DNA from 3 places in the Salmonella bongori NCTC 12419 genome. Region 3 is predicted to be linked to each of the others. Evidence: predicted binding sites of a transcription regulator. Region 3 holds the regulator's gene; each other region holds the start of a gene.
The links. Region 3 encodes CRP, which controls carbon source genes, mostly activating them, when cyclic AMP is high. Its sites were predicted from a motif close to ATGTGANNNNNNTCACAT; they were not measured.
Positions count from the first base shown of each region.

Region 1: a site for CRP is predicted at 5,200-5,217, ahead of SBG_RS08255 (YchE family NAAT transporter). Genes of this name have one in related genera too.
Region 2: a site for CRP is predicted at 1,892-1,909, ahead of uxuA (mannonate dehydratase). Genes of this name have one in related genera too.

Region 1 is NC_015761.1:1,752,304-1,763,038, reverse strand. It holds gene galU (UTP--glucose-1-phosphate uridylyltransferase GalU) at 1-410, shown strand, start outside; gene hns (histone-like nucleoid-structuring protein H-NS) at 540-953, opposite strand; gene tdk (thymidine kinase) at 1,491-2,108, shown strand; gene adhE (bifunctional acetaldehyde-CoA/alcohol dehydrogenase) at 2,299-4,977, opposite strand; gene SBG_RS08255 (YchE family NAAT transporter) at 5,454-6,101, shown strand; gene oppA (oligopeptide ABC transporter substrate-binding protein OppA) at 6,867-8,498, shown strand; gene oppB (oligopeptide ABC transporter permease OppB) at 8,621-9,541, shown strand; gene oppC (oligopeptide ABC transporter permease OppC) at 9,556-10,464, shown strand; gene oppD (ABC transporter ATP-binding protein) at 10,476-10,735, shown strand, end outside.
Region 2 is NC_015761.1:2,999,868-3,010,602, forward strand. It holds partial or broken gene SBG_RS23205 (glucuronide uptake porin UidC) at 62-290, shown strand; gene SBG_RS14110 (MFS transporter) at 387-1,691, opposite strand; gene uxuA (mannonate dehydratase) at 2,096-3,280, shown strand; gene SBG_RS14120 (fructuronate reductase) at 3,391-4,863, shown strand; gene uxaC (glucuronate isomerase) at 4,875-6,287, shown strand; gene SBG_RS14130 (oligogalacturonate-specific porin KdgM family protein) at 6,395-7,288, opposite strand; gene SBG_RS14135 (glycoside hydrolase family 43 protein) at 7,513-9,063, opposite strand; gene SBG_RS14140 (glycoside-pentoside-hexuronide (GPH):cation symporter) at 9,063-10,490, opposite strand.
Region 3 is NC_015761.1:3,340,272-3,351,006, forward strand. It holds gene kefB (glutathione-regulated potassium-efflux system protein KefB) at 1-92, opposite strand, end outside; gene kefG (glutathione-regulated potassium-efflux system ancillary protein KefG) at 92-643, opposite strand; gene SBG_RS15935 (ABC transporter ATP-binding protein) at 907-2,811, shown strand; gene SBG_RS15940 (monooxygenase) at 2,856-3,167, opposite strand; gene SBG_RS15945 (hydrolase) at 3,365-4,429, shown strand; gene SBG_RS15950 (YheU family protein) at 4,429-4,647, shown strand; gene SBG_RS15955 (phosphoribulokinase) at 4,699-5,568, shown strand; gene SBG_RS15960 (OsmC family protein) at 5,612-6,016, opposite strand; gene crp (cAMP-activated global transcriptional regulator CRP) at 6,322-6,954, shown strand; gene SBG_RS15970 (YccS/YhfK family putative transporter) at 7,003-9,099, shown strand; gene argD (bifunctional acetylornithine/succinyldiaminopimelate transaminase) at 9,140-10,357, opposite strand; gene pabA (aminodeoxychorismate synthase component 2) at 10,443-10,735, opposite strand, start outside.

The DNA of each region.
Region 1 (10,735 bases), 1.6 Mb from region 3:
TTATGGTTGAACCGGTAGCAGATGTTACTGCATACGGCGTGGTAGATTGTAAAGGCGTTGATCTGGCGCCAGGTGAGAGCGTGCCCATGGTTGGTGTGGTTGAAAAACCAAAAGCGGATGTGGCGCCGTCTAACCTTGCGATTGTTGGGCGTTATGTGCTGAGCGCGGATATCTGGGCATTATTAGCGAAAACACCTCCAGGGGCCGGAGATGAAATTCAGTTGACCGACGCTATCGATATGCTGATCGAAAAAGAAACGGTTGAAGCCTACCATATGAAGGGCAAAAGCCATGACTGTGGTAATAAGCTGGGATATATGCAGGCATTTGTTGAATATGGCATCCGCCATAATTCGCTGGGGGCTGAATTTAAAGCCTGGCTTGAAGAAGAGATGGGTATTAAGAAGTAACGAGACGTTATAATTTTTTAACAGAAGCGTTGGTAAGCCAGCGCTTTTTTTATGCGTGTTCGCATCAGGGGAGAACATTGGCAAAAAAAATCCCGCCAGCGGCGGGATTTTAAGCAACCGGGAAAAACATTATTCCTTGATCAGGAAGTCTTCCAGCTGCTTGCCTTGTTCTTCCATTGCTTTTTTGATTACAGCCGGTGTACGACCCTGGCCAGTCCAGGTTTTAGTTTCACCGTTTTCGTCAACATAGCTATATTTAGCTGGACGGGCTGCGCGTTTAGCTTTAGTACCGGATTTAGCGGCAGCCATGCTATTCAGCAGTTCATTCGGGTCAATGCCATCGGCAATTAACATTTCACGGTACTGTTGCAGTTTACGAGTACGCTCTTCCACTTCAGCAGCAGCAGCGCTTTCTTCTTCACGACGCTCGTTAACGACAACTTCTAATTTTTCCAGCATTTCTTCAAGCGTTTCCAGAGTGCATTCTCTTGCCTGCGCACGAAGAGTACGGATGTTGTTCAGAATTTTAAGTGCTTCGCTCATTGTAGTAATCTCAAACTTATATTGGGGTGGTTTGTTGAGCTAATAATAGAGCGATAAATTCAGTTGTGCAATAGCCAGGAATGTAAGGAATTCAAAATTACGCTTTATTAAGTACACGTCTTAATTATCTCAACTTAAATTTTCCTTGAGACGACGCACAAAAAAGAGCTTATTGGCAGGGGGGATACTCATCGCTCAACGCTAAAAATTTAGGATTCAGGTCACATTTTATCATGATGAAATACGATCTCATTGTAGGGATATCAATCTCTTGTATTAGCGTGCCTTACACGAAACACCTATTACTTTGCGCCAGATATGAGTAACGGCAACAATAAGTACAAGGTTTTCATATTGGTGGGTGATGATAAGCATTGTTGATGAATTTTAACGGCATAATTTGTGTAGGAATGTGTATAGTGAGCGATGTTTGCGCAATTCTTAATACGCGACGGCGCGCGAGTCGCGCCGTCGCGCCAGTAAATTATGGTACAATCCCGCCAATCTTTATTTCACTCAGGTGAGGTCCTGCGGCCAATGGCACAGCTATATTTCTACTATTCGGCAATGAATGCGGGTAAGTCGACTGCATTGCTGCAATCTTCATACAATTATCAGGAGCGCGGGATGCGTACTGTCGTATATACGGCGGAAATCGACGATCGTTTCGGTGCCGGTAAAGTAAGCTCTCGTATTGGTTTGTCGTCGCCGGCAAAATTGTTTAACCAAAATACATCCCTGTTTGAAGAGATTTGTGCCGAGAACGCACAGCAGGCAATACATTGCGTGTTAGTCGATGAAAGCCAGTTTTTGACGCGCCAACAGGTTTATCAATTATCCGAGGTTGTTGACAGGTTAGATATTCCGGTGCTTTGCTACGGGCTACGAACAGACTTTCGTGGTGAGCTGTTTGTCGGTAGTCAATACTTACTGTCGTGGTCAGATAAGCTGGTGGAATTAAAAACCATCTGCTTTTGCGGTCGTAAAGCCAGTATGGTTCTGCGCCTTGACCAGGATGGAAGGCCATATAATGAAGGCGAGCAGGTGGTTATTGGCGGGAATGAGCGTTACGTTTCGGTTTGCCGTAAGCATTATAAGGAAGCTCTGGAAGAGGGCTCGCTGACGGCGATTCAGGAGCGTCACCGTCATATTTGATATGAGGATAGCCATCGGCTAATAAAACGTTCTGTAGCGCTTTATATTCACTCTTCAGATGGTGATTGCTGGGTAGCGGCGTGGGCATTGTAGATTGGATAAGCACAACGTCTCAAACGTCTGACAACAGGTAAACAAAAAAAACGGCCTCCATGGAGGCCGTTATTATTAGGGTAAAGCGGATAACGAATTAAGCGGATTTTTTCGCTTTTTTCTCTGCTTTCGGGGCGGCAACGATAACTTTCTTCGCTGCAGTTTCACCTTCGGTGAAATCACGACCGTAGTAAGTATCCAGTAGAATCTGTTTCAGTTCGGAGATCAGCGGGTAACGCGGGTTCGCGCCGGTACACTGGTCATCGAAAGCATCTTCAGACAGTTTGTCGACATTCGCCAGGAAGTCAGCTTCCTGAACGCCGGCTTCGCGGATAGATTTCGGAATACCCAGTTCCGCTTTCAGGCTTTCCAGCCAGCCCAGCAGCCTTTCGATTTTCGCCGCGGTGCGGTCGCCCGGTTGGCTCAGACCCAGATGGTCAGCAACTTCCGCATAACGACGGCGTGCCTGCGGACGGTCGTACTGGCTGAAGGCGGTTTGCTTGGTTGGGTTGTCATTCGCGTTATAGCGGATAACGTTGCAAATCAGCAGGGCATTCGCCAGGCCATGCGGAATATGGAACTGAGAACCCAGTTTGTGCGCCATAGAGTGACATACGCCGAGGAAGGCGTTAGCAAACGCGATACCGGCGATAGTCGCTGCACTGTGAACACGCTCACGGGCTACCGGGTTTTTAGACCCTTCGTGATAAGATGCCGGCAGATTTTCTTTCAGCAGTTTCAGTGCCTGCAGCGCCTGACCGTCAGAGAATTCTGAAGCCAGTACAGAAACATAAGCTTCCAGCGCGTGAGTGACCGCATCAAGACCACCGAATGCGCACAGAGACTTCGGCATATCCATTACCAGGTTGGCGTCGACAATCGCCATATCTGGGGTCAGCGCATAGTCTGCCAGCGGATATTTCTGGCCAGTAGCATCATCCGTCACAACCGCGAATGGCGTTACTTCAGAACCAGTACCGGAAGTGGTGGTGACGGCGATCATTTTCGCTTTCACGCCCATTTTCGGGAACTTGTAGATACGTTTACGGATATCCATAAAGCGCAGCGCCAGTTCTTCGAAGTGGGTTTCCGGATGTTCGTACATTACCCACATGATTTTTGCAGCATCCATCGGGGAACCGCCGCCCAGCGCAATAATCACGTCTGGTTTAAAGGAATTCGCCAGTTCAGCGCCTTTGCGAACAACAGACAGGGTTGGGTCAGCTTCAACTTCAAAGAAGACTTCAGTTTCAACGCCAGCCGCTTTCAGTACAGAGGTGATCTGATCGGCATAACCATTGTTAAACAGGAAACGGTCAGTGACGATGAGCGCACGTTTGTGTCCATCGGTAATCACTTCATCCAGCGCGATAGGCAGAGATCCACGGCGGAAGTAGATAGATTTCGGAAGTTTATGCCACAACATGTTTTCAGCTCGCTTAGCAACGGTTTTCTTGTTGATCAGATGTTTCGGACCAACGTTTTCGGAGATGGAGTTACCACCCCAGGAACCACAACCCAGAGTCAGGGAAGGTGCGAGTTTGAAGTTGTACAGGTCACCGATACCACCCTGAGACGCCGGGGTGTTAATCAGGATACGCGCGGTTTTCATCTTCTGGCCGAAGTAGTTCACGCGATCCTGCTGGTTGTCCTGGTCAGTGTACAGGCAAGAGGTGTGCCCAATACCGCCCATCGCCACCAGTTTTTCTGCTTTCTCAACCGCTTCTTCGAAATCTTTCGCGCGATACATCGCCAGTGTCGGAGACAGTTTTTCGTGGGCAAACGGCTCGCTTTCATCAACAATCGTGACTTCACCAATCAGGATCTTGGTGGTCTCTGGTACGGAGAAACCTGCCAGTTCAGCGATTTTGTATGCTGGCTGACCAACAATAGCGGCGTTCAGCGCGCCATTTTTCAGAATGACGTCCTGAACCGCTTTCAGCTCCTGCCCTTGCAGCATGTAGCCGCCGTGGCTGGCGAAACGTTCGCGAACGGCATCATAAACGGAATCAACAACAACAACAGACTGTTCAGAAGCACAGATAACGCCGTTATCGAAGGTTTTGGACATCAAAACAGACGCGACAGCACGTTTGATATCAGCGGTTTCATCAATGACAACGGGGGTGTTGCCCGCGCCCACGCCGATAGCTGGTTTACCGGAACTGTACGCTGCTTTAACCATGCCAGGGCCACCTGTTGCCAGAATCAGGTTGATATCCGGGTGGTGCATCAGAGCGTTAGACAGCTCGACGGAAGGTTGATCGATCCAGCCGATGAGATCTTTCGGCGCGCCTGCGGCGATAGCCGCCTGCAGAACGATATCTGCGGCTTTGTTGGTTGCTTCTTTAGCGCGCGGATGTGGGGAGAAGATGATGGCGTTACGGGTCTTCAGGCTAATCAGAGATTTGAAGATAGCAGTAGACGTCGGGTTAGTAGTTGGCACGATACCGCAAATAATGCCGATAGGTTCTGCAATAGTGATAGTCCCGAAGGTGTCATCTTCAGACAGCACGCCGCAGGTTTTTTCATCTTTATAGGCGTTGTAGATATATTCGGAAGCGAAGTGGTTTTTAATCACTTTATCTTCAACGATACCCATACCGGATTCAGCAACGGCCATTTTAGCCAGCGGAATTCGGGCATCAGCAGCGGCCAGAGCGGCAGCGCGGAAGATTTTGTCGACTTGTTCTTGAGTGAAACTGGCATATTCACGCTGGGCTTTTTTTACACGCTCTACGAGTGCGTTAAGTTCAGCGACATTAGTAACAGCCATAATGCTCTCCTGATAATGTTAAACTTTTTTAGTAAATCATCTGCGCGATACGTGAGTATAGACAGATCGACGATACTTTGTATAAATGCCTGAATTTCAGGTGGTTACTTAACGTCCGTTTCGCTCTGATTTACTAAAAGAGCTTCTGCGTCAGCTTCATTTAACTCTAACGCGTTACGTCCAGGTGGCGTAAGCAAGATTACTCACTTCTGAGTAGCGATTGTGTGATCTAAATCAAGTTTACGCAAAGCTGACACCTTTCAGCAGGCCATTCGAACGTTTAAGGGGGAGTGTTAAAAAATCTTTGTCATGAATAATGAGCGCATTAGCATAATTAGTACATATTAATAACATCGCTGAATGGATGAAATTAGGCGCAGATAAGAGGTGAACTATGCGGCTAAAAGGCGTATCTTCAGCGCGTTTTTATCATTAATGAATATTGACTTCATCCGGCTAACGTTTCGGAGCTAATCGTGATTCAAACGTTTTTTGATTTCCCTGTTTACTTTAAGTTTTTTATCGGACTCTTTGCATTGGTCAACCCGGTGGGAATTCTTCCTGTTTTCATTAGTATGACCAGTTACCAGACGGCAGTGGCGCGAAACAAAACCAACTTAACCGCCAATCTGTCGGTTGCCATCATATTGTGGATCTCTTTGTTTCTCGGTGATGGCATTTTGCAACTTTTCGGCATTTCCATTGATTCGTTCAGAATCGCCGGCGGGATCCTGGTGGTAACTATCGCAATGTCGATGATTAGCGGGAAACTGGGTGAAGATAAACAAAACAAGCAAGAAAAATCAGAGACGGCGATTCGTGAAAACGTTGGTGTGGTGCCGTTGGCATTACCGTTGATGGCTGGGCCTGGAGCAATTAGTTCGACGATCGTTTGGGGGACGCGCTACCACAGCGTGATGTACCTTTTAGGTTTCTTTATCGCCATTGCGTTGTTCGCGTTAAGCTGCTGGGGATTGTTCCGTATGGCTCCGTGGTTGGTGCGCGTATTAGGGCAAACCGGTATTAACGTGATTACCCGAATCATGGGGCTATTGTTAATGGCGCTTGGCATTGAATTTATTGTGACAGGAATAAAAGGTATTTTCCCCGGCTTGCTTAGCTAATCTTATGTTCATTGTTTTACAGGCGGCCCCGTAAGGGGCCGCCTTGTGTCATCTTACGTCACCTTTCTTACGTTGATAAGTATTCAGTGTCTAAATAACAAAGAATGCTACTATAACATTTCTTTATTTATCTTTTCTTTATCAACGCGTTAGCATTAATGCGCCGTCAGTAAAAAACGGTGTATCTGTTATTTTTGTCACATCATTCTCTGGGGCTTGATGAAGGATTATTGAAATGTTATTAGTTATTTCAGCATGCTCTTAGATGAATGTGCTAAATAATGTTCAATTGTTAAATTTGTGTGTGTTTGTAGGTGTAAGCCGGGACTCTGGCATACTAAAACCAGGGTTTTTGAATATCCGATTGATTTATAACAAAAATAATAAAAAAATTAGCATGGTGATGCCCTTTTTTAGGGGGCGGAATTTTTATTAAAAGAGAATTGCTTAACAAATTTGTAAAATCAATTGGCGGTTCAGAAACGCATTTGATACTTTCCAGCCAAACCTTTTTGCAGAAGATTGTGCATGATTGAGAACTATTTTCATCTGGCAGTTTGACAGAGATAGCGTGCGACGTGGACAGGTACGTTGCATACCGAATCGACGAAAGGCGATCGAATGAATCGTCAAAATAAATAAAGTCGGTGATAGCAAAAGCAGTGACAGACCTGGCAGCACAGCCTCCGGTGCCGTACAGGAACCCTGACGGGATTAAACAGGCTGGTAAAAACCAGTAATTATAATGAATGGAGTACAAACACAATGTCCAACATCACGAAAAAAAAGTTGATTGCAGCGGGAATACTCACTGCCCTCGTAGCCTCCAGCGCCGCGAATGCGGCAGACGTGCCGGCAGGGGTACAGTTAGCCGACAAGCAAACGCTGGTACGTAATAATGGTTCAGAAGTACAATCTCTCGATCCGCATAAAATTGAAGGTGTGCCTGAATCGAACGTTAACCGCGACCTCTTCGAAGGCTTATTAATTAGCGATGTGGAAGGGCATCCTTCGCCGGGCGTCGCGGAAAAATGGGAAAATAAAGACTTTAAAGTCTGGACGTTCCACCTGCGCAAAAACGCGAAATGGTCGGATGGTACGCCCGTCACCGCCAATGATTTCGTTTACAGCTGGCAGCGGTTGGCTGATCCTAATACGGCATCGCCATACGCCAGCTATCTGCAATACGGACATATCGCTAATATCGATGACATTATCGCTGGTAAAAAACCAGCAACCGATCTGGGGGTAAAAGCCCTTGACGATCACACTTTCCAGGTGACGTTGAGTGAGCCAGTCCCTTATTTTTACAAATTGTTGGTTCACCCTTCCGTTTCTCCCGTGCCGAAATCAGCAGTCGAAAAATTTGGCGATAAATGGACCCAACCGGCCAATATTATTACTAATGGCGCCTATAAATTAAAAAGCTGGGTAGTGAACGAGCGTATTGTGCTGGAGCGCAACCCGCAATACTGGGATAACGACAAAACCGTTATCAATCAGGTGACTTACCTGCCTATCTCTTCAGAAGTGACGGATGTGAACCGCTACCGTAGCGGCGAGATCGATATGACTTACAACAACATGCCGATCGAATTATTCCAGAAACTGAAAAAAGAGATCCCGAATGAAGTACGCGTGGACCCCTATTTGTGTACCTATTATTACGAAATTAACAATCAAAAAGCGCCGTTTAATGATGTTCGCGTACGTACGGCGCTGAAACTGGCGTTAGACCGCGACATTATTGTTAATAAAGTTAAGAATCAGGGCGATTTGCCCGCTTACAGCTACACGCCGCCGTATACTGATGGTGCAAAACTGGTAGAGCCAGAGTGGTTCAAGTGGTCACAGGAGAAACGTAATGAAGAAGCGAAGAAATTATTGGCTGAAGCTGGTTTTACGGCGGACAAGCCCTTAACATTTGACCTCTTGTATAATACCTCCGATTTGCACAAAAAACTGGCAATTGCCGTGGCGTCTATCTGGAAGAAAAATTTGGGCGCCAATGTGAAGCTGGAAAATCAGGAGTGGAAAACCTTCCTGGATACTCGTCATCAGGGTACCTTCGATGTCGCGAGAGCTGGGTGGTGCGCAGACTATAACGAACCCACTTCGTTCCTCAATACCATGTTGTCCGACAGTTCAAACAATACCGCGCATTATAAGAGTCCGGCTTTTGATAAGCTGATTGCCGACACGCTGAAGGTGACAGACGACGCACAGCGCAGCGAACTGTATGCTAAAGCGGAGCAGCAGTTAGATAAAGATTCTGCCATTGTGCCGGTGTATTACTACGTTAACGCGCGCCTGGTAAAACCCTGGGTAGGTGGTTATACCGGTAAAGACCCTCTGGATAATATCTATGTGAAAAACTTGTATATTATCAAACATTAATGGCAGGGCATGGGGCAACGGTGGTTGCCCCATCGTGTCTTTTCTCATCGCACTATAACTTTTCCTGCCGGGCTAAGTTTGTCACGCAGAAAAGTAAAGGCACACGCCAGAAGGTACGGGCAATGTTGAAATTTATTTTACGCCGCTGTCTGGAAGCGATTCCGACGTTATTTATTCTTATTACTATTTCCTTTTTTATGATGCGCCTTGCGCCGGGCAGCCCTTTTACCGGTGAACGCGCTTTGCCGCCGGAAGTGCTGGCCAATATTGAAGCAAAATATCATCTGAATGATCCCATCATGACACAGTACTTCAGCTATCTGAAGCAGCTGGCACATGGTGATTTTGGGCCATCGTTTAAATACAAAGATTACACGGTTAACGATCTGGTTGCTGCCAGCTTCCCGGTTTCGGCGAAACTTGGCGCGGCCGCCTTTTTACTGGCGGTCATTCTTGGCGTAAGCGCTGGAGTGATTGCCGCGTTGAAACAAAATACCCGCTGGGATTACACGGTCATGGGGTTTGCCATGACAGGCGTCGTTATCCCCAGCTTTGTGGTGGCACCATTACTGGTAATGATATTTGCGATAACGCTGCACTGGTTGCCCGGTGGTGGCTGGAATGGCGGAGCGCTGAAATTTATGATCCTACCGATGGTCGCGCTTTCGCTGGCTTATATCGCCAGCATCGCTCGTATTACGCGCGGCTCAATGATTGAAGTTCTGCATTCGAATTTTATTCGTACCGCACGGGCGAAAGGATTGCCGATGCGTAGAATCATCTTCCGCCATGCGTTAAAACCTGCGTTGCTGCCGGTTTTATCGTATATGGGACCCGCGTTTGTCGGCATCATTACTGGCTCAATGGTGATTGAAACTATTTATGGTTTGCCGGGTATTGGGCAACTTTTCGTCAACGGCGCGCTAAACCGCGATTATTCGCTGGTGTTAAGTCTGACCATTTTAGTGGGGGCGCTGACCATTTTGTTTAACGCCATTGTCGATGTGCTTTATGCCGTTATCGATCCGAAAATTCGTTACTGATACTGGAGCTCGCGATGATGTTAAGTAAGAAAAACAGCGAGACGCTGGAAAATTTCAGTGAAAAGCTGGAAGTTGAGGGCCGTAGCCTTTGGCAGGATGCCCGTCGACGCTTTATGCATAACGGTGCGGCGGTAACCAGTCTCATTGTCCTGATCCTGATTGCCTTATTCGTGACGGTGGCACCTATGCTGTCGCAATTCACCTATTTCGATACGGACTGGGGCATGATGTCCAGCGCGCCGGATATGGCTTCCGGTCACTATTTCGGCACAGACTCTTCCGGGCGCGATCTGTTGGTGCGTGTCGCTATCGGTGGGCGTATCTCGCTAATGGTTGGTATCGCCGCCGCGCTGGTGGCGGTCATTGTCGGAACGCTGTATGGCTCGTTATCCGGGTATCTGGGCGGCAAAATTGATTCCGTGATGATGCGTCTGCTGGAGATCCTCAACTCTTTCCCATTTATGTTCTTTGTGATTTTGCTGGTGACGTTCTTTGGACAGAACATTCTGTTGATTTTCGTTGCCATCGGCATGGTCTCCTGGCTTGATATGGCACGTATCGTGCGTGGGCAAACCTTAAGTCTCAAGCGTAAAGAGTTCATTGAAGCCGCGCAGGTTGGCGGAGTATCGACCGCCAGCATCGTGATTCGCCATATAGTGCCTAATGTCCTGGGTGTGGTGGTGGTGTATGCCTCGTTACTGGTGCCCAGCATGATTCTGTTTGAGTCTTTCCTCAGTTTCCTGGGACTAGGGACACAAGAACCGTTAAGCAGTTGGGGAGCGTTGTTAAGTGATGGCGCAAACTCAATGGAAGTCTCACCGTGGCTGCTGCTGTTTCCGGCTGGCTTTCTTGTGGTGACGTTATTCTGTTTTAACTTTATTGGCGATGGCCTGCGTGATGCCCTCGACCCGAAAGATCGTTAAGGAGTACGGCCATGAGCTTATCAGAAATCGCAAATGTCACCCAAGTGACGCAACAGGCGAAAGTCCTGTTGGAGGTAAACGATCTTCGCGTTACGTTCACCACGCCTGATGGCGATGTAACGGCAGTCAATGATCTGAACTTTACGCTTCACGCTGGAGAAACGTTAGGTATTGTTGGCGAGTCTGGATCGGGAAAGTCGCAAACCGCGTTCGCATTAATGGGATTGTTGGCGACGAATGGCCGAATCGACGGTTCTGCGACCTTCAACGG
Region 2 (10,735 bases), 340 kb from region 3:
ATTGTTGAGCATTTTAGCAACCTGAGGATTACGCATCCTTCAGCCATGATCTGGACCACCAGCGTCCGTTGCCACCCGCGGTTATGAATCCAGTGAACGCGATGTCCACATTAAAGGGCCGGGAGTGCGGAGACCATCAATTACCGTATTAAAGAAGGGCAGTTAAAGGGAATGCACATTTTTCTTGCCGCAGATAAAGGGGCGTAAAGCGCGATAGCACCATGTGGGGCGATCGCCTCAATTACGGGGATGTGAAAATGAGTATCCGGTATAATCTTATGTTCCGATAAGAGGAAAAAGGCCACCCAAAGGTGGCCATGACCAATTGATAAACGTTCAGGAATGCCTGATGGCGCTTCGCTTATCAGGCCTGCAACCCTACAAATTTAGCGATGAGATGCCAGCGGCTGTTCCAGCGTATGCGGATTATGCTTCGCCGGATCTTTAATCAACACCCACAGGATGATAGCGCCGATAATATCGAAAAGACTTAACGCAATAAAGAATGGACCGTAACCGATAATGGCGACCAATGCCCCCATAAACAGGTTAAAACTTAACTGCCCCAGCCATGCCGCAGAACCAGCCAGACCCGCCACCGTCGCCACTTCATTTTTCTTGAACAGATCGGCGCTCATGGTGATAACAACAGTAGAAAGCGTCTGATGCGCAAAACCACCAATACTCATCAATGCAATGGCAACGTACGGGTTAGTCGTAATACTGACAAAACCGATCGAAATCATCAAAATAGCGCCGATAGTAAAGCTGCAGCGGCGTGCATTGATCGTGGTCATGTGCATCTTTTCCATGAAGAACTTCGCCAGGAAGCCACCTGCAACACAGCCAAAATCCGCCGCCAGGAACGGTAGCCAGGCAAACATCGCGATCTCTTTCAGCGGCAGATGCATAACGTTAATCAGATACAGCGGCATCCAGAAGCTCAGCGTTCCCCAGGCAGGGTCCGCCAGAAAACGGGTGATCGCCAGCGCCCAGAAATTACGCTTTTTAATAATCTCTTTAACGGCAGGCTTTTTGTTATCGTCCTGGAGATAACTTTCCTGGCCGTCTTCGATATAACGCAGCTCTTTGTGGGTGATCCACGGATGTTTATTTGGCGAGTTATAAATCAGGAACCAGGTAATAGCGAATAGCACGCCGATCCCACCGGTAATCACAAACGCCATTTCCGTACCGATGCCGCTATCGGCAAAAGTCAACATCGCCCAGACCACCAGCGGCGGCGCCAGCATCGCGCCAATTGAAGTACCGATATTAAACAGGCCTCCCGCAATACCGCGTTCTTTCGTCGGGAACCATTCGGCGCTGGCTTTAATCCCGGCCGGAATCGCCGACGCTTCGGTTAGCCCCATCAAACCACGCAGAAATGCCAGACTTATCCAACCGCCGGCCAACGCATGCGCCATGTTGATTAACGACCACAACAAGGCAAAGATAAAGAAGCCGATTTTCAGTCCGATGACATCCATTAAATAGCCGGTGATCGGCTGCGCAATGGTATAGCAAAGCTGGAAGGCGCTTACCACCCAGGAATATTGCTGCTCATCAAAATGGAGCTCTTTCATCATCGCAGGCGCCGCAACGCTAAGCGAGCTTCGGGACAGGTAGTTTACGATGGTCCCTACGCAGACCAGACCGATAATCCACCATCTTAATTTTGTCATCTTCATGATAAAGCCTCGTTAAAAAACATTATCTCCACGCTGTCTGACCTGTAGCGGGAAAGCTGAAATCACACAATTGGTTGACCAATCAATATTTCCTCATCCGGATCGGTCAAAATCTGGCGGTAACCTTCGCCCTTAATATTCCCGACATAAATAAATCAACTCATTTCCAGTTGAATGGTGAATGCTTTTCGCGCATCAAAAATTGACACAGATCAAACAAATAAAATTGGCAGACCATAATTAATAATATTTGTGATTTGGTTAGCCAATTTAAAGAACAAGGTTGACATGAGAAAAATTTTGGTTGAATTTAGGGGCCATAACTGGTTTTACAAAGCACATTTCGCTGTTGGCTAACGATGGGTCAACCACGAAGATGTCATCGCAAGAAGAGGAAACTGAACATGAAACAAACCTGGCGCTGGTACGGACCTAACGACCCGGTAACGCTGTCAGATGTACGCCAGGCTGGCGCGACCGGCGTGGTGACGGCGTTACACCATATCCCAAACGGAGAAATTTGGTCGATAGACGAGATCCAGAAACGTAAAGCTATTGTTGAAGAGGCGGGTCTGGAGTGGTCAGTAGTAGAGAGCGTACCTATCCACGAAGACATCAAAACCCACACCGGCCAGTACGATCTGTGGATCAAAAATTATCAGCAAACGCTGCGTAATCTGGCGCAATGCGGTATTTATACGGTCTGCTATAACTTTATGCCGGTGCTGGACTGGACACGTACCGATCTGGAATACGTGTTGCCGGATGGTTCAAAAGCGCTGCGTTTTGATCAGATTGAATTTGCCGCATTTGAATTGCATATCCTGAAACGTCCGGGAGCAGAAGCTGATTATACGCCAGAAGAGATCGCCCAGGCAGGTCAGCGTTTTGCCGCCATGAGTGAGGAAGACAAAGCACGTTTGACCCGCAACATTATTGCCGGTTTACCCGGTGCGGAAGAAGGTTATACGCTGGATCAGTTCCGTCAGCATTTGGCGACGTATAAAGATATCGATAAAGCAAAACTGCGTGAACATTTCGCCTATTTTCTGAAAGCCATTATTCCGGTTGCCGACGAAGTCGGTGTGCGTATGGCCGTTCACCCTGACGATCCGCCGCGCCCTATTCTCGGACTGCCGCGCATTGTTTCTACCATTGAAGATATGCAGTGGATGGTGGAAACCGTCAATAGCATGGCGAATGGTTTCACCATGTGTACGGGATCTTATGGCGTGCGCGCTGACAACGATTTAGTTGATATGATCAAACAATTTGGTCCGCGCATCTACTTTACGCATCTGCGCTCTACGCTGCGCGAAGAGAATCCGAAAACCTTCCATGAGGCCGCCCATTTACACGGCGATGTGGATATGTATGAAGTCGTTAAAGCGATTGTGGAAGAAGAGCACCGCCGTAAAGCCGAAGGTAGCGATGATCTGATCCCGATGCGCCCGGACCACGGTCATCAGATGCTGGACGATCTGAAGAAAAAAACGAACCCGGGTTATTCTGCCATTGGCCGTCTGAAAGGGCTTGCGGAAGTCCGCGGCGTCGAACTGGCTATCCAGCGCGCTTTCTTTAGCAAATAACCTTCTTTCGCATGGCGCGACGCGTCATGCGATTTCCCCTACTCAATGCAATAGCAACATGCCTCGCCCCGGAGATCGCGGGCGAAGACGTCGAATGACAGGAGTTTGCAATGGAACAGAATATCGCCACCGCCCAGGTTTCCGTCGCCCGCCCAAACTGGGATAAATCACGTCTGGTATCCCGTATTGTGCATCTGGGTTGCGGCGCGTTTCACCGCGCGCACCAGGCGCTTTTTACCCATCACTTACTGGAAAAAAGCGACAGCGACTGGGGCATTTGTGAAGTGAACCTGATGCCGGGTAACGATGCCCGGCTGATCGCGAACCTGAAAGCGCAAAATCTACTGTACACCGTTGCAGAACGCGGAGCAGAAAGCACTGAACTGAAAATTATCGGTTCAATGAAAGAAGCACTGCACCCTGAATTTGACGGTCATGCCGGGATTCTGGCGGCAATGGCACGCCCGGAAACCGCGATCGTCTCATTAACCGTGACCGAAAAAGGCTACTGCACCGATCCCGCCAGCGGTGAGCTTGATATCAATAATCCGCTGATCCAAAACGATCTTGCTCATCCGCAGCAACCTAAATCCGCCATCGGCTATATTGTCGAAGCGCTAAACTTACGCCGGGAGCAAGGTTTGAAAGCCTTTACCGTGCTGTCGTGCGATAACGTACGCGAAAACGGACACGTTGCGAAGGCTGCCGTCCTCGGTCTGGCGAAAGCTCGCGATACCGCCCTCGCCGCGTGGATTGCTGATAATGTGACCTTCCCCTGTACAATGGTTGACCGCATTGTTCCGGCAGCCACCGACGAGACACTACAGCTGGTTGCCGACCAGTTGGGCGTTTACGATCCCTGCGCTATCGCCTGTGAACCCTTCCGCCAGTGGGTTATCGAAGATAATTTTGTGAATGGTCGCCCGGACTGGGACGCCGTCGGCGCTCAGTTTGTGGCAGACGTAGTGCCGTTTGAGATGATGAAGCTACGTATGCTTAATGGCAGCCACTCATTCCTCGCCTATTTGGGTTATCTCGGCGGATATGACACCATCGCCGACACCATGACTAACCCGGATTACCGTCGCGCGGCGCTCGCGTTGATGCTTGATGAACAAGCGCCGACGCTGTCAATGCCGGAAGGCACCGATCTGGAAGGGTATGCGAATTTGTTGATTACGCGTTTCACTAACCCCTCGTTGAAACACCGCACCTGGCAGATCGCGATGGATGGCAGCCAGAAACTGCCGCAGCGTCTGCTGGATCCGGTACGCCTGCATTTGCAACAGGGCGATGACTATCGCCATCTGACGCTGGGCGTCGCCGGATGGATGCGCTACGTTGGCGGTATGGATGAGCAAGGCAAGGCCATTGATGTCGTCGATCCACTGCTCGCGCAGTATCAGGCGATTCATCAGCAATATCAGACGCCGGAAGAGCGCGTGCGTGGGTTATTCGCCATTGAGTCTATTTTTGGTAACGACCTGCCGAGGAACCGCGAATTTGTGCAAGCCGTTACCGATGCTTATCAACAGCTCTTGCAGAATGGCGCAAAAGCCACGGTAGCAGCGCTGGGCAAGTAAGGAGATTAATCATGGCTACGTTTATGACAGAAGATTTTCTGCTTAAAAATGACATTGCCCGCACGTTGTACCATAAGTACGCCGCGTCGATGCCGATTTATGACTTTCACTGCCATTTAAGCCCTCAGGAAATTGCCAATGATCGCCGTTTCGATAACCTCGGTCAGATCTGGCTGGAAGGCGACCACTATAAATGGCGGGCGCTGAGAAGCGCAGGCGTGGATGAGTCGCTGATCACCGGCAAAGAGACCAGTGATTATGAAAAGTATATGGCCTGGGCCAATACCGTACCAAAAACATTGGGTAATCCGCTGTATCACTGGACGCATCTTGAACTACGTCGTCCATTTGGCATTACGGGAACACTGTTCGGGCCGGATACCGCAGAAAGTATCTGGACGCACTGCAATGAGAAACTGGCGACGCCGGCGTTTTCCGCACGCGGTATTATGCAGCAGATGAATGTGCGGATGGTAGGGACAACCGACGACCCGATTGATTCGCTGACGTACCATCGCCAGATAACTGCCGATAACAGCTTTGATATTGAAGTCGCGCCAAGCTGGCGCCCCGATAAAGTCTTCAAAATTGAGCTGGACGGCTTTGTCGATTATCTGGGTAAACTGGAAGCGGCGGCGGATGTCAGCATCACTCGTTTCGATGATTTACGGCAGGCGCTCACTCGCCGTCTCGATCATTTCGCCGCCTGCGGTTGCCGCGCGTCCGATCATGGCATTGAAACGCTGCGATTTGCGCCGGTGCCCGACGACGCGCAGCTTGACGCCATTCTGGGTAAACGTCTGGCTGGCGAAACGCTGAGCGAACTTGAGATCGCCCAGTTCACCACGGCGGTACTGGTCTGGCTGGGCCGTCAGTATGCCGCACGCGGCTGGGTGATGCAGCTACATATTGGCGCGATCCGTAACAATAATACCCGTATGTTCCGCCTGCTGGGGCCGGATAGCGGTTTTGACTCTATTGGCGATAATAACATTAGCTGGGCGCTCTCCCGTTTGCTCGACAGTATGGATGTGACCAATGAACTGCCCAAGACTATCCTCTATTGCCTGAACCCACGTGATAACGAAGTTCTGGCAACCATGATCGGCAACTTCCAGGGAGCGGGCATTGCCGGAAAAGTGCAGTTTGGTTCCGGCTGGTGGTTTAACGATCAGAAAGACGGGATGCTGCGCCAGCTGGAACAGCTTTCGCAAATGGGGCTGTTAAGCCAGTTCGTTGGCATGTTGACCGACTCGCGCAGTTTCCTTTCTTATACGCGCCATGAATACTTCCGCCGTATTCTCTGCAACCTGTTGGGACAATGGGCGCAGGATGGAGAAATTCCTGATGACGAAGCGATGCTAAGCCGCATGGTTCAGGATATCTGTTTCAATAATGCCCAGCGTTATTTCACGATTAAATAATCGCGATTAACATGTGAGCATAAAAATATCGCCGCCGTGGATATCCAGCCCGGCGGCTTTTTTATATGACACCAGGCAATATATTTTAGTAATAACAGCCTAATGGACTAATTTATATCAAACTTCACGCCTAAACGGATTTGATAGTCGTTTTCGGTACTATTGCCTCTTTTATATTTATCCATATAGCCCAGCTCGGCAAAAGGATAAACACGCGGCGTCGCATGCCAGGTAAAAACAAAATTGTGCTGTAATGTATGGTTCTTCCCATTGGTATAAGTAAACTTATCCGAATGAACTTTACTGTAGTACGTTGGGTTATACTGGATCTGGAAATCTGGCGTAAAGGCTTTTGTTAAGTATAAATCCACACGATGTTCTGAAGAATCGTCATACGAGCCGTCCAGTGTAATATCATCATGATTCTGATGATTATATCGATAGCGTAATACTGCGTTCAGTGTGGGATCAAAATGGTAGCCAATCCCAATGTAGGGATCGATCCGCGATCCCGCCTGTTCCCAGTGGAATACCGTCCCCGGCTCGAGATAAAAATCGGACTGCCCGAGAGGTACAGGCTTGTTTACCTCAATTTCCTGATAGCTATTTTTCCATTGGTCAAAATGTTCCCCAAGATCGGCATCGGTTTCCACGCTCCAGTACATATTTTTCATCCAGCCATCCTGCAACACCACACCGGAAAACATCAGCCTCTCAAGAAACGAACGTTTCGCGGTACGGTATTGTGTACGTTCACTAAAGTAAATTTTTGAGAAAGGTTTCGTATTTACCACGTTAGCACATTGATAAATTGTCATATTGGTTGCAGGTTCTGTGGCGGTAGTTCTCGCCTGCGCTGACAGCCCAGGAATAAGAATAAAAGTACTGATTATCAGTAAATAATTTAATCTTCTGCTTTTCAATTTAATACTCCATTTAAAAATGCCATAGACAAAATAAGTAATATGATAAATTTGATACGTGTCGATCCCGGCAGCCAATATAGGCAGCCCCAAAATTATTACTATCAGACGTAGAATGAAATTATGATATATATACGAAATCATTTAAGTTGCATCGCAAAACGCTTTCGTGTTTTGAACAGCACTTGCGCTGGCCCTCTGTACGCGGCAAGAGAACGAGCCCTAGCGCGGACAGAAATACGTGACTGGAGTGAATAAACGCAGCCAGCAAAGATGCAACTTGAAGAACAAAGTGTATAAACCTATTTATTTACCAGAACGTATTCAAATAAAGCCCTCCCCCTCTGCGAGTGTTCTTTCGCGGACAAAGCATAAATACCGAACTTAGCCCCAGTCCATTTTCCTGCTGCGGCGGCAAAAGTGTCGTCGATACACCTCCATTCCTCTGTTACGGCACGCCAATAGAAGCGGCATATTCCATCCTCGTTGACGGTCGTTTTAAGTTCGGTTGGCGCATTGGACAATTTTTGAATAGTACGTGTCTGATACGCGACCACGTTATCATCGCTATTCCAGCCAAAAATTGTTTTCAGATAATGTTCATTCTTTTCACGAACGATATGTAATGCGAAAAATCGCTCACCATAAATAACAAACCCGGCCTCATCGCCATCATGGCCAAACTGCGTTTGTAGCTTCGTTTCAACGCTAAAATCTGGACCGGGAAATTTTTGCAGCAGTAGCTGCGGCGTATCATATAACGATTGTTTCCCACCGGGCGCGCATTGCAAGGTCAGACCTTGAGTTGTCGGCACCAACCACTCCTCTTGTGGATTAGCCAGCCATTGCCATTGCAATCCAGGCTTACCCTGCGGAAAACGGTCCGACATTTGCGGAACGCTGATCGCGACATCACTACGCCCCTGCATTTTAGGGTGGCGTAAAACAGGCTCGCCAATGCCGCTATCCGTTGCCTGGCCTAAACGGGGCCAACCATCGTCGCCCCATTGCATCGGCTGCAAATGCACGATACGGCCAAAAAGGCCTTTATCCTGAAAATGCATAAACCAGCATTCGCCAGCGGATGTTTCGACCCAACCGCCCTGATGCGGACCGTTGACCGGCGTATTCCCCTGATGTAAAACATTTTTTGCTATCCAGGGGCCGGTCATCGATTCGCTTCTGAGTACCGTTTGCCATCCTCGCTCAACGCCTCCGGCAGGCGCGAAAATATAATACAGTCCATGGCGTTTATAACATTTTGGCCCCTCAATGGTAGGGTGCGAGCAGGTCCCGTCAAAAATAATACGACCTTCATCAAGCAACTGTTTGCCATCAAACGACATCCGAAATAGTTGCAACTTATGTTTAATTTTCGAACGGCTATATGCAAAAGCATGAACCAACCACGCGCTGCCATCGTCATCCCAAAATGGACAGGGATCGATCCAGCCCTTTTGCGTGGTTAAACAATGCGGCGTCGACCACGTCTCATGCGGGTTTTTCGTTTTTGACATAAAGATGCCGTGGTCGGGCATACTGTAAAAAACCCAATAATAGCCATCATGATAGCGAATAGACGGTGCCCAGATCCCCTTCCCCGGTTGTACGGCATCAAAAAAAGGCGCGGGCAACCGCGGTACGACATGATTAATTAATTTCCAGTTCACCAAATCGACAGATTCCAGTACCGGAATACCAGGGATAGCGTTAAAACTGGATGCCACCATATAATACGTTCCGGCGACATGTACAATATCAGGGTCAGAGTAATCGGCGTAAATAACCGGATTACGGTAAGTGCCATCACCATTATCTGCCAACCAGACTGGATTTTCTGCATTCTTCATCATCAGGACACCACTTTTTCAGGTATAAAAGTAACGATTTCTTTTTCATCTTTAGCGACAGCGCCCTTGCGTTGCGCTAAATCTGCCTGAATTTTTGCCATAAATTTATCATCCAGTTTATAAAAGAGAGATAAAAGCCAGAGCACTAAATAAGAGGCAGAAGGCGCAAGCGTTAGCATTAAGATGATCCCGGTGGTCGCCAGTGGAGTTTGTACGGCAGAACCGGCTTGATAACCGAACCAACCCAGTGAGAAACCAACCAACGCTCCGGCAAATGCCATTCCCAATTTCAACATAAAAAGGTTTCCTGAAAACGAAAGCCCCGTAATACGGCGCCCCGTTTTCCATTCACCATAGTCTGCGGCATTGGCCATCATGTTCCATTTAAATGGCTGGTACATCTGGTGCAGGAAACCGATAATAAAATAAAGAGGAAATACCACGTCAAGCCAGGTTGGAGGAACAAAAAACATAATCACACCAACCAGAACCAGCAGTAGATTAATATTTTTAAATAAGGAAACGGCCCGGAAGCGCTTCGCAAAATATCCGGCGATCATTGCGCCGAGTATAGACCCGACAACGCTGGTCGTAATGAATGCGCTTTTCATTCCGGTACTGGCCGCGGTCGTTACTGTCGAGCCGGTCATCAAATACGTGGCGTAATACATCGTAGCCGCCCCCCGCAACACACCTGCCATGCTGGAGAAAAAGGTGATGATAGCCACAATGCGCCACTGATCGTTCGCCCACAGATTTTTCAGATCCGAAATTATGGACTCGTTAGATTCAGCTATTGGCGTAATGCGCTCTTTCGTATTAAAGAAACATAAAACCAGCATCACGACAGCAATAATGCCCATCACCCCCATCGTCATTTGATAGCCGAGTTGCTGATTATTTTTACCGAACCAATCAACTAAATATAGCGTCCCGACGGATACCGCCAGACCCGCTATGGAAGAGATGGAAAAACGCCATGATTGCGCAGAAAGCCGATCCTGTTCATTACCTGTAATGACACCGCCCAGAGCGCAATAGGGAATGTTGATTAAGGTGTACGTGAGCATCAGGCCGGTATACGTCAGGTAAGCGTAAATTAACTTCCCTGTATGCCCAAAATCCGGCGTGGTAAATGTCAGTACCGCCATTACCGCATATGGTATTGCGAACCATATCAACCAGGGTCTGAAATGACCCCAGCGGGTCTTTATGCGATCCGCTAAAATACCCGTCAACGGATCGCTTACCGCATCCAGTATACGGGTTAATAAAAACATCGTACCGACTGCCGCAGCAGAAAGGCCGTAAATATCGGTATAAAAATAAGTCAGAAACATAGTTACGGATGAATATACGATACCGCAGGCAGCATCTCCCATCCCAAACCCCAACTTCTCTACCGTTGAAAGCCTTGATGTGTCAGACATATTTCCCTCTGGTTAACATTCATTTTTGATTTTTTGTATGTTAAGTGATCAATCATATCATACCAATTACAAGATTTCGTTTTGACGTTATGTTTTTTGGCTAGTGCGACGTCAGTCACAAAGCGGTATATTTTGGAAATATTTCCTTTAAAAACAAAAAGAAAAAAGAAGTTCTGATTATTAACTACCTGATATGGTTAAAAGCGATGCACCGCCGCGACCAGACACAGACAAGAGACATAATG
Region 3 (10,735 bases):
GCGCCGATGCCAAGCCGGGCCGCCAGCGGCACTACCGCGACCGCCGCGAAGAGAAATAACACGCCCGCCATCAACAAATCAGAGCTTTCCATCAATGGCCTCCCGCAGTGACAGGATTGGCCAGCCACTCGCCATAGGCTTTCGCATGACTGGCCAGCGCCTGCGGTGACTGCCGACGCGCCCAATACACAATAATAGGCGTCATCCAGTGCATCCGACACATGGCCGAGGTCAGTTCAAAGGGACGCAGTACATCACTCATCGGATAGCGGTTCAGCGCATCATACCGATAAGCGCTCTCCGGCTCACCGGTGGTGATTACGCTACGCCAGTATTTTCCCGCCAGTTGGTTTCCTCCCGGCCCGCTGGCGAACCCCCGGCTCAAAACGCGGTCAAACCATTCTTTCAGTAAAGCCGGACAGCTATAGGTGTAAAGGGGATGTTGAAAGACAATGACCTCGTGCGCGCGCAAAAGCGCTTGCTCATAAGGCGTATCGATAAAAAAATCAGGATAGTGCGCATAAAGATCGTGCACCGTCACATTGCTGCACTGCATAGCCGGCTTAAGCAGTACCCGATTAGCAACCGAGTCCTGTGATTCCGGATGGGCATACAACAGCAAGACTTTTGCTGGCTGAGACATCATCCCCCTCCCGGTTATTTTAGATAGATACGCTTCATTCTTCAGGCTGCTTCTACGTTGATGACGTTTGTTCCCCCCAGTCACGTACTCTATGTACGCGCCCGGGATTAATGAGAGATAACCTTGTCCCTCACTAAAGGCCGCCTGAAGGATTTTGTGTATCATTGTTGTTTTGGGCTACCATTGCGCCCCAGCACGGCAAAACAACCGCGCTCTACATTATCATAATGATAAATTAACATAGTCTGAACATACGGCGCCTTATGATTGTTTTTTCTTCGTTACAAATTCGTCGCGGCGTGCGCGTCCTGCTGGACAATGCCTCGGCCACCATCAATCCAGGCCAGAAAGTGGGTCTGGTGGGTAAAAACGGCTGCGGTAAATCGACTCTGCTGGCATTGCTGAAAAATGAAATCAGCGCCGATGCCGGGAATTTTACTGTACCCGGAACCTGGCAATTAGCGTGGGTTAATCAGGAAACGCCCGCATTGCCTCAACCCGCGATTGAGTATGTGATTGACGGCGACCGTGAGTACCGTCACCTGGAAGCGCAGCTCAATGACGCCAACGAACGTAACGACGGACATGCTATCGCCGCCATACATGGCAAGCTGGACGCTATCGACGCCTGGACCGTTCGCTCCCGCGCCGCCAGCCTACTTCACGGTCTCGGCTTCTCTAACGATCAGCTAGACCGTCCGGTCAGCGATTTTTCTGGCGGCTGGCGGATGCGCCTTAACCTGGCACAGGCGCTGATTTGCCGTTCCGATCTCCTGTTGCTCGACGAACCAACCAACCACCTTGATCTCGATGCCGTGATTTGGCTGGAAAAATGGCTGAAGAGTTATCCAGGGACTCTGATTCTGATCTCACACGATCGCGATTTTCTCGACCCGATAGTGGATAAAATTATCCATATCGAACAGCAGACTCTGTTCGAGTACACCGGTAACTACAGTGCGTTTGAAGTACAGCGTGCCACGCGTCTGGCGCAGCAACAGGCGATGTATGAAAGTCAGCAGGAGCGCGTGGCGCATCTGCAAAGTTATATAGACCGTTTCCGCGCCAAAGCAACAAAAGCGAAGCAGGCACAAAGTCGTATCAAAATGCTGGAGCGCATGGAGCTTATCGCCCCGGCCCACGTGGATAACCCGTTCCATTTCAGCTTCCGTACGCCGGAAAGCCTGCCTAACCCACTGCTGAAGATGGAAAAAGTCAGCGCTGGCTATGGTGATCGCATTATTCTGGACGCTATCAAGCTGAACCTGGTCCCCGGCTCGCGCATTGGTCTGCTGGGGCGTAACGGCGCGGGTAAATCAACGTTAATCAAATTACTGGCGGGCGAACTGGCATCGGCCAGTGGGGAAATTGGCCTCGCTAAAGGCATTAAGCTGGGCTACTTCGCCCAGCATCAACTGGAGTATTTACGCGCCGATGAGTCGCCGTTGCAGCATATGGCGCGTCTGGCGCCGCAGGAGTTCGAACAGAAGTTGCGTGATTATCTTGGCGGTTTTGGTTTCCAGGGCGACAAGGTGACGGAAGAGACGCGGCGTTTCTCTGGCGGCGAGAAAGCGCGTCTGGTACTGGCGCTGATTGTCTGGCAGCGACCGAACCTGTTGCTGCTTGATGAACCCACCAACCACCTTGATCTCGACATGCGGCAGGCGCTGACCGAAGCGCTCATTGATTTCGAAGGCGCTCTGGTGGTCGTCTCGCACGACCGTCATCTGATTCGCTCTACTACCGACGACCTCTATCTGGTACACGATAAAAAAGTCGAACCGTTCGATGGCGATTTAGAGGATTATCAGCAGTGGCTGAGCGACGTCCAAAAACAGGAAAGCCAGAGCGACAACGAACCAAAAGAGAACGCGAACAGCGCGCAGGCGCGTAAAGATCAGAAGCGTCGTGAGGCGGAACTGCGCACTCTGACACAACCGTTACGTAAAGAGATCGCTCGTCTGGAAAAAGAGATGGAGAAGCTCAACGCCCAGTTAGCGCAGGCAGAAGAGAAGCTTGGCGACAGCAGCCTGTACGACCCGAGCCGCAAAGCGGAGATGACCGAGTGTCTGCAATTGCAGGCCAGCGTCAAATCCGGGCTGGAGGAGTGCGAGATGGCATGGCTTGAAGCGCAGGAGCAGCTTGAACAGATGCTACAAGAGCGCTAATTTCACTGGCAGGCTTTGCGTATGTAAAGCCTGCTATCCGCTTTTTAGCGGCTAAGGTTGCCGTGATTTATTTTCGTCAGCGCATCATTCACGCCAAATAATTTAAACGTCACCTCATCAACGCCGAGATTTTTCAAACGCGCTGAGTGTTTTTTCATGTAGGCCAGTGCGGTTTCTTCAGATTCAAATAAATAAATACCGCCCGCCTGCTGATTTTGCTCGCTTTCCGTCCAGATCTTCCAGATAAAGCCCGGCTCCTCATTAATTGACTCGGCCAGCCCGAGCAGCTGCCGGGTCATCTCCTCGCCAAACGGGCCGCTAAAGTTAAAATGGATCTGTAAAAGTGTCTTTGACATGTCCTCTCCTTCAGTCACATAACCACCGTACTGCCACACTACCACGATTAATTCAGCCTATGTATGTATTCACGCCATTTCTGTAGGGGATTGCGCACGTATTGATTACCGCCCGGCCTGGCGAAACGCTGTGCAACTTTCGTCCCCCCCTTGCTCAATTGCACCTAAAATCACATATTGACTAATCTGTGAACCTTATGCGCGGTATAGTATTGCTTCCAATATTCAATTGTTCTGGTGCTATGGTTGAGATCACGCCTACAGAAATGACCCCGACTGCCGATGACTCGCATGAATTTATTCCCATGCGCGGTATTCGTAATCGCCATTTACAGACTATGCTTCCGCGTTTGATCCGTCGCAAAGTGAGGTTCAGTGCCCACTGGCAACGGCTGGAATTACCGGACGGCGACTTTGTCGATCTGGCCTGGAGTGAAGATCCAGGCCAGGCGAAGCATAAACCGCGACTGGTCGTCTTTCACGGTCTGGAAGGCAGCCTGAACAGCCCCTATGCTCATGGTCTCATTGAGGCGGCGCAGAAACGCGGCTGGCTGGGCGTGGTGATGCATTTTCGTGGCTGTAGCGGTGAACCAAACCGGCTGAATCGCATCTACCATTCCGGCGAAACGGAAGACGGCGCCTGGTTTCTACGTTGGCTGCAGCGTGAGTTTGGCGCCGTTCCGACAGCCGCCGTAGGCTATTCGCTCGGAGGGAATATGCTGGCGTGCCTGTTGGCGAAAGAAGGCCGTGATATTCCCATCGATGCTGCGGTAATTGTTTCAGCGCCCTTTGTGCTTGAGGCCTGTAGCTATCACATGGAAAAAGGGTTTTCTCGCGTTTATCAACGCTATTTACTCAATCTGTTAAAAGCTAATGCATCACGCAAACTGGCGGCGTATCCGGGGTCGCTACCGGTAAATCTGGCGCAGTTGAAGTCAATGCGCCGCATTCGCGAGTTTGACGATTTGATCACCGCGAAAATTCATGGTTTTGCCGACGCCATCGACTACTATCGTCAGTGTAGCGCTATGCCGTTGCTTAGCCAGATTGCCAAACCAACGCTGATTATTCATGCCAAAGACGATCCGTTCATGGATCATCATGTGATCCCGAATACAGAAGATCTTCCCCCGCACGTGGAGTATCAGCTTACCGAGCACGGCGGACACGTGGGATTTATCAGCGGTACACCGCTGCGTCCCGAAATGTGGCTGGAACGCCGAATTCCTGACTGGCTGACAACATATCTGGAGGCGTCATAATGATTATTCCCTGGCAGGAACTCTCCCCTGACACTCTGGATAATTTGATTGAAAGCTTTGTGTTGCGCGAAGGCACGGATTATGGTGAACATGAACGTTCGCTTGAACAAAAAGTCGCTGATGTAAAACGTCAACTGCAATCTGGCGAGGCCGTTCTGGTATGGTCTGAATTGCATGAAACGGTCAATATTATGCCGAAAAAGCAGTTTCGCGAATAAAACGGCTTTGACGGTAATACATTATAATTAAACCTACATCATGGAGTTACCATGTCTGCCAAACATCCGGTGATCGCAGTAACAGGGTCAAGCGGCGCGGGGACCACCACCACCAGCCTCGCGTTTCGTAAAATTTTCGCGCAGTTAAATCTGCATGCCGCCGAGGTGGAAGGCGACAGTTTTCATCGTTACACCCGCCCGGAAATGGACATGGCGATCCGCAAAGCGCGTGACGCCGGACGGCATATCAGCTATTTCGGGCCTGAAGCCAATGATTTCAGCCTGCTGGAACGCACCTTCATTGAGTACGGGCAGACGGGAAAAGGCCAGTCACGTAAATACCTGCATACCTATGATGAAGCCGTACCGTGGAACCAGGTTCCCGGCACGTTTACGCCCTGGCAGCCGCTTCCTGAACCTACCGATGTCCTGTTTTATGAAGGGTTGCACGGCGGCGTCGTGACCCCGCAGCATGATGTCGCATGTCATGTTGATCTCCTGGTTGGCGTAGTACCTATTGTCAACCTGGAGTGGATTCAAAAATTGATTCGCGACACCAGCGAGCGCGGGCACTCTCGTGAGGCGGTGATGGATTCCGTGGTTCGATCCATGGACGACTACATCAATTACATTACGCCGCAGTTTTCACGTACCCATATTAACTTTCAGCGCGTACCGACCGTCGACACGTCAAATCCGTTCTCCGCAAAAGGCATTCCATCGCTGGATGAAAGTTTTGTGGTGATTCATTTCCGTAATCTGGAAGGGATCGATTTCCCCTGGCTGCTGGCGATGCTCCAGGGCTCGTTCATTTCTCATATTAATACCTTAGTGGTGCCGGGCGGCAAAATGGGACTGGCGATGGAGCTGATTATGTTGCCGCTGGTGCAGCGCTTAATGGAAGGCAAAAAAATCGAATAAAGTCAGTTTTTGCCGGATGCGCAACGCCATCCGGCAACGATAATTACGCCGCAATCACTTCATAAGAATGGGTAATATTGACTGCTTTTTCCAGCATCAGCGCCACCGAGCAGTATTTTTCGGCGGAAAGATCGACCGCACGGGCAACGGCAGCCTCTTTCAGCGAGCGGCCGGTAACGATGAAATGCAAATTAATATGCGTGAACAGCCTCGGCGCCTCTTCCCGGCGCTCAGAGGTCAGCTTCACTTCGCAGTTGGTGACATCCTGACGGCCCTTCTGCAGGATCGATACGACATCAATAGCGCTACATCCGCCTGCCGCCATCAAGACCATCTCCATCGGACTCGGCGCTTTGTCACCGGAGTTACCATCCATTAAAATCTGGTGGCCGGAGGAGGACTCACCAAGGAAAGTTAGTCCTTCAACCCACTTTACACGCGCTTGCATATTCGTAACTCCAATGTTTCAATTTTCCTGAAAGATTACGCGCATACGACAAAACTCGCAATGGAAGGCGACCTGGGTCATGCTGAAGCGAGACACCAGGAGACACACGGCGAAAGCTATGCTAAAACAGACAAGATGCTACAGTAATACATTGACGTACTGCATGTATGCAGAGGACATCACATTACAGGCTACAGTCTATTTTCGTAGCCCTCTTCCCAGGTAGCGGGAAGCATATTTTTGCAACCCCAGAGACAGTGCCTTTTCTGGCTCTGGAGACAGCTTATAACAGAGGATAACCGCGCATGGTGCTTGGCAAACCGCAAACAGACCCGACTCTTGAATGGTTCTTGTCTCATTGCCACATTCATAAGTACCCGTCAAAGAGCACGCTGATTCACCAGGGTGAAAAAGCAGAAACGCTGTACTACATCGTTAAAGGCTCCGTGGCAGTGCTGATCAAAGATGAGGAAGGGAAAGAAATGATTCTTTCTTATCTGAATCAGGGTGATTTTATTGGTGAATTGGGCCTGTTTGAAGAAGGCCAGGAACGCAGCGCCTGGGTACGTGCAAAAACCGCATGTGAAGTCGCTGAAATTTCCTACAAAAAATTTCGCCAATTAATCCAGGTAAACCCGGATATTCTGATGCGCCTCTCTTCCCAGATGGCTCGTCGCTTACAAGTCACCTCAGAAAAAGTAGGTAACCTCGCCTTCCTCGATGTCACAGGGCGGATCGCGCAGACGCTGCTGAATCTGGCGAAACAGCCCGATGCCATGACGCACCCGGACGGGATGCAGATCAAAATCACCCGTCAGGAAATTGGTCAGATCGTCGGCTGTTCCCGCGAAACCGTTGGCCGTATTTTGAAGATGCTGGAAGATCAAAACCTGATCTCCGCACATGGCAAGACCATCGTCGTCTACGGTACCCGTTAATTCCGTCAGAATGGCGCGTGTTACCATGCGCCATTTTTGTTTGCATCGATGTGGCGAAGACTGATTTATCACCCAGAGATTAATTACGCACTACGGCAAACGCTGGTGCTGTGCCTGCCTGTGGCTGTCGGTTTATTAATCGGCCAGTTGCACCTGGGATTACTCTTTTCTCTTGTTCCCGCCTGCTGCAATATTGCAGGCCTGGATACACCGCACAAACGCTTTTTTAAGCGTCTGATTATTGGCGCGTCGCTGTTCGCCGGATGCAGTCTGGCAACACAGCTCTTGCTGGCGGAGTCTGTCCCCCTGCCATTGATTCTGACCGGGCTCACGCTGGTACTTGGCGTGACGGCGGAAATTAGTCCGCTTCATGCGCGGCTACTGCCAGCATCACTGATTGCCGCCATCTTTACCCTGAGCCTTGCTGGATACATGCCGGTCTGGGAGCCGTTGCTTATTTATGCGCTGGGCACGTTATGGTATGGCGTATTTAACTGGTTGTGGTTCTGGCTATGGCGCGAACAGCCGCTACGCGAGTCGTTAAGTTTGTTATATCGTGAACTGGCCGATTACTGCGAAGCAAAATATAGCCTGCTTACCCAACATATTGACCCGGAAAAAGCGCTACCTCCCTTGCTGGTTCGCCAGCAAAAAGCGGTGGATCTGATTACTCAGTGTTACCAACAAATGCATATGCTTTCGGCGCACAATAATCACGATTACAAGCGCCTGTTGCGGGCTTTTCAGGAAGCAATGGATTTGCAGGAACACATTTCCGTCAGCCTGCATCAACCGGAGGAGGTGCAGAAACTGGTAGAACGTAGCCATGCAGAAGAGGTCATTCGCTGGAATGCGCAAACGGTCGCCGCCCGCCTGCGTGTGCTGGCTGATGACATCCTTTATCATCGCCTGCCAACACGCTTCTCCATGGAAAAACAGATTGGCGCGCTGGAAAAGATAGCCAATCAACATCCTGAAAACCCGGTAGGCCAGTTCTGTTATTGGCACTTCAGCCGAATTGCCCGCGTATTGCGAACCCAGCGCCCGCTTTACGCTCGCGATCTGATGGCTGATAAACAACGTCGCCTGCCGCTGCTTCCGGCGCTAAAAAATTATTTGTCGCTTAAATCGCCGGCGCTACGCAACGCTGGACGCATCAGTGTGATGATGAGTATCGCCAGCCTGATGGGGAGCGCGTTGCACCTACCCAAACCGTACTGGATCCTGATGACGGTATTGTTTGTTACCCAAAACGGTTATGGCGCGACACGCGTACGTATATTACACCGTTCAGTCGGAACGCTGGTCGGCCTGGTGATTGCCGGCGTCACGCTGCACTTACACATTCCCGAAAGCATTACACTGACGGTCATGCTGGTACTGACACTGGCAAGCTATCTGATTATTCGTAAAAACTACGGCTGGGCGACGGTTGGCTTTACGGTGACGGCGGTATACACCATCCAGTTGCTGACGTTAAACGGCGAGCAGTTCATTGTGCCGCGCTTTATCGATACGCTTATTGGCTGTCTCATCGCCTTTGGCGGCATGGTCTGGCTATGGCCGCAATGGCAAAGCGGGCTATTACGTAAAAACGCCCATGATGCGCTGGAGGCCGATCAAGAAGCTATCCGGCTGATCCTCAGTAATGATCCGCAGGCAACCCCGCTCGCTTATCAAAGAATGCGGGTCAACCAGGCGCATAATACATTATTCAACTCATTAAATCAGGCCATGCAGGAACCAGGATTCAACACCCATTATTTGTCGGATATGAAGCTGTGGGTGACACATAGCCAGTTTATCGTGGAGCATATCAATGCCATGACGACGCTGGCGCGGGAGCATACCATGCTGACGCCGGATCTGGCGCAGCGCTATCTGGAATCATGCGAGATTGCGATTCAACGTTGCCAGCAGCGACTGGAGTACGACGGGCCAGGCAGCTCTGGCGACGTCAATATTCTGGAGTCGCCGGAAATGCCGTCACAGGGCTTATTGAGCACTCTGGAGCAGCACTTACAGCGCATCATTGGTCATCTGAACACCATGCACACCATTTCGTCAATGGCCTGGCGTCAGCGGCCACATCACGGAATATGGTTAAGCCGCCGGTTGCGGGATAGCACAACACTTAAATCGTAGGTCGGACAAAATGCTCGCGCCGCCATCCGGCGATTCGTAATCAGGCAACCACTTTCGCTACCGCCTGCGCAAAGCGCTGCATCCCTTCATCAATATCCGCTTCTTCCACCACCAATGACGGCGCAATACGTATCACGTCAGGCCCGGCATTGAGCACCATCACTCCAGCCTCGGCGCCTGCGTACAGAAAATCACGAGCCCGGCCTTTATACTCCGTCTTCAGTTCCGCGCCAATTAACAGTCCCATACCGCGAATATCACTGAAAATAGCAAATTGCTCGTCAAGAGCCTGCAAATGTTGCACAAACCGCTGCCGTTTAGCCTGAACGCCTTTCAGCACTTCCGGTGTATTAATAATATCAAACGCCGCGCCAGCAACCGCACAGGCTAACGGATTTCCGCCATAGGTTGAGCCGTGGGAACCGACATGGAAGGCCGAGGCAATCTCCTGAGTGGTCAGCATGGCGCTCACTGGAAAACCACCGCCTAACGCTTTAGCGCTGGTGAGGATATCCGGCGTGACGCCATAGTGCATATAGGCAAACAGCGAGCCGGTGCGCCCCATTCCGCACTGTACTTCATCAAACACCAACAACGCCTGATGACGATCGCACAACTCACGCAGCCCCTGTAGAAACGCCGGCGTTGCGGCGGTCACGCCTCCTTCGCCCTGAATCGGCTCGACGACTACTGCACAAGTATGATCGTCCATGACAGCGTCTACCGCATGAAGATCGTTGAAGGGAACGTGAATGATGTCGGCGGGTTTCGGACCAAAACCGTCAGAATATTTCGGTTGCCCCCCGACAGAGACAGTAAACAAGGAACGGCCATGAAAGGCGTTATGGAAGGCAATGATTTTCGTTTTGAACGGGCTATGGCGCACGCAGGCATAATGACGCGCCAGCTTAAAAGCGGTTTCGTTCGCTTCAGTGCCGGAGTTCATAAACAGTACGCGCTCGGCAAAAGTAGTGTCAATCAGCTTACGACCCAGGCAAAGAGCCGGTTCATTAGTAAAAACGTTACTGGTATGCCACAAGGTTTCCCCCTGAGACTTAAGCGCCTCAACCAATGCCGGATGGCAGTGGCCCAGCGCCGTTACCGCAATACCACCGGCAAAATCGATATACTCTTTGCCCTGCTGGTCCCATACGCGGCTGCCTTTACCCTTGACCGGAATAAAATCTGCCGGTGCATACACAGGCAGAATCACTTCATCAAAAGTTGCGCGCGTAATAGCCGTTTGTTCAGTTGCCATATTATTACCACCCGGTTAAGCAGAAATTTCAGTGAAATTATAATCACAAAATATGAATAAAAAATCACTCAATGACAACCATTAATCAACGTTGAAGAAAATTTTCCAGTAACGCGTGTCCCTGTTCGCTAAGAATACTTTCCGGATGAAACTGTACGCCTTCCAGATCCCACTGGCGATGGCGAATCCCCATGATCTCCTGCGTTTCGCTCCAGGCCGTGATCTCAAAGCAAGCAGGCAGCGTAACAGGATCGACAATCAGCGAGTGGTAACGTGTCACAGTTAATGGACTGGGCACCCCCTGAAACACGCCCTGACCATTATGCGCAATGGGCGATGTTTTGCCGTGCATCACTTTCGCTGCCCGCACCACCGACG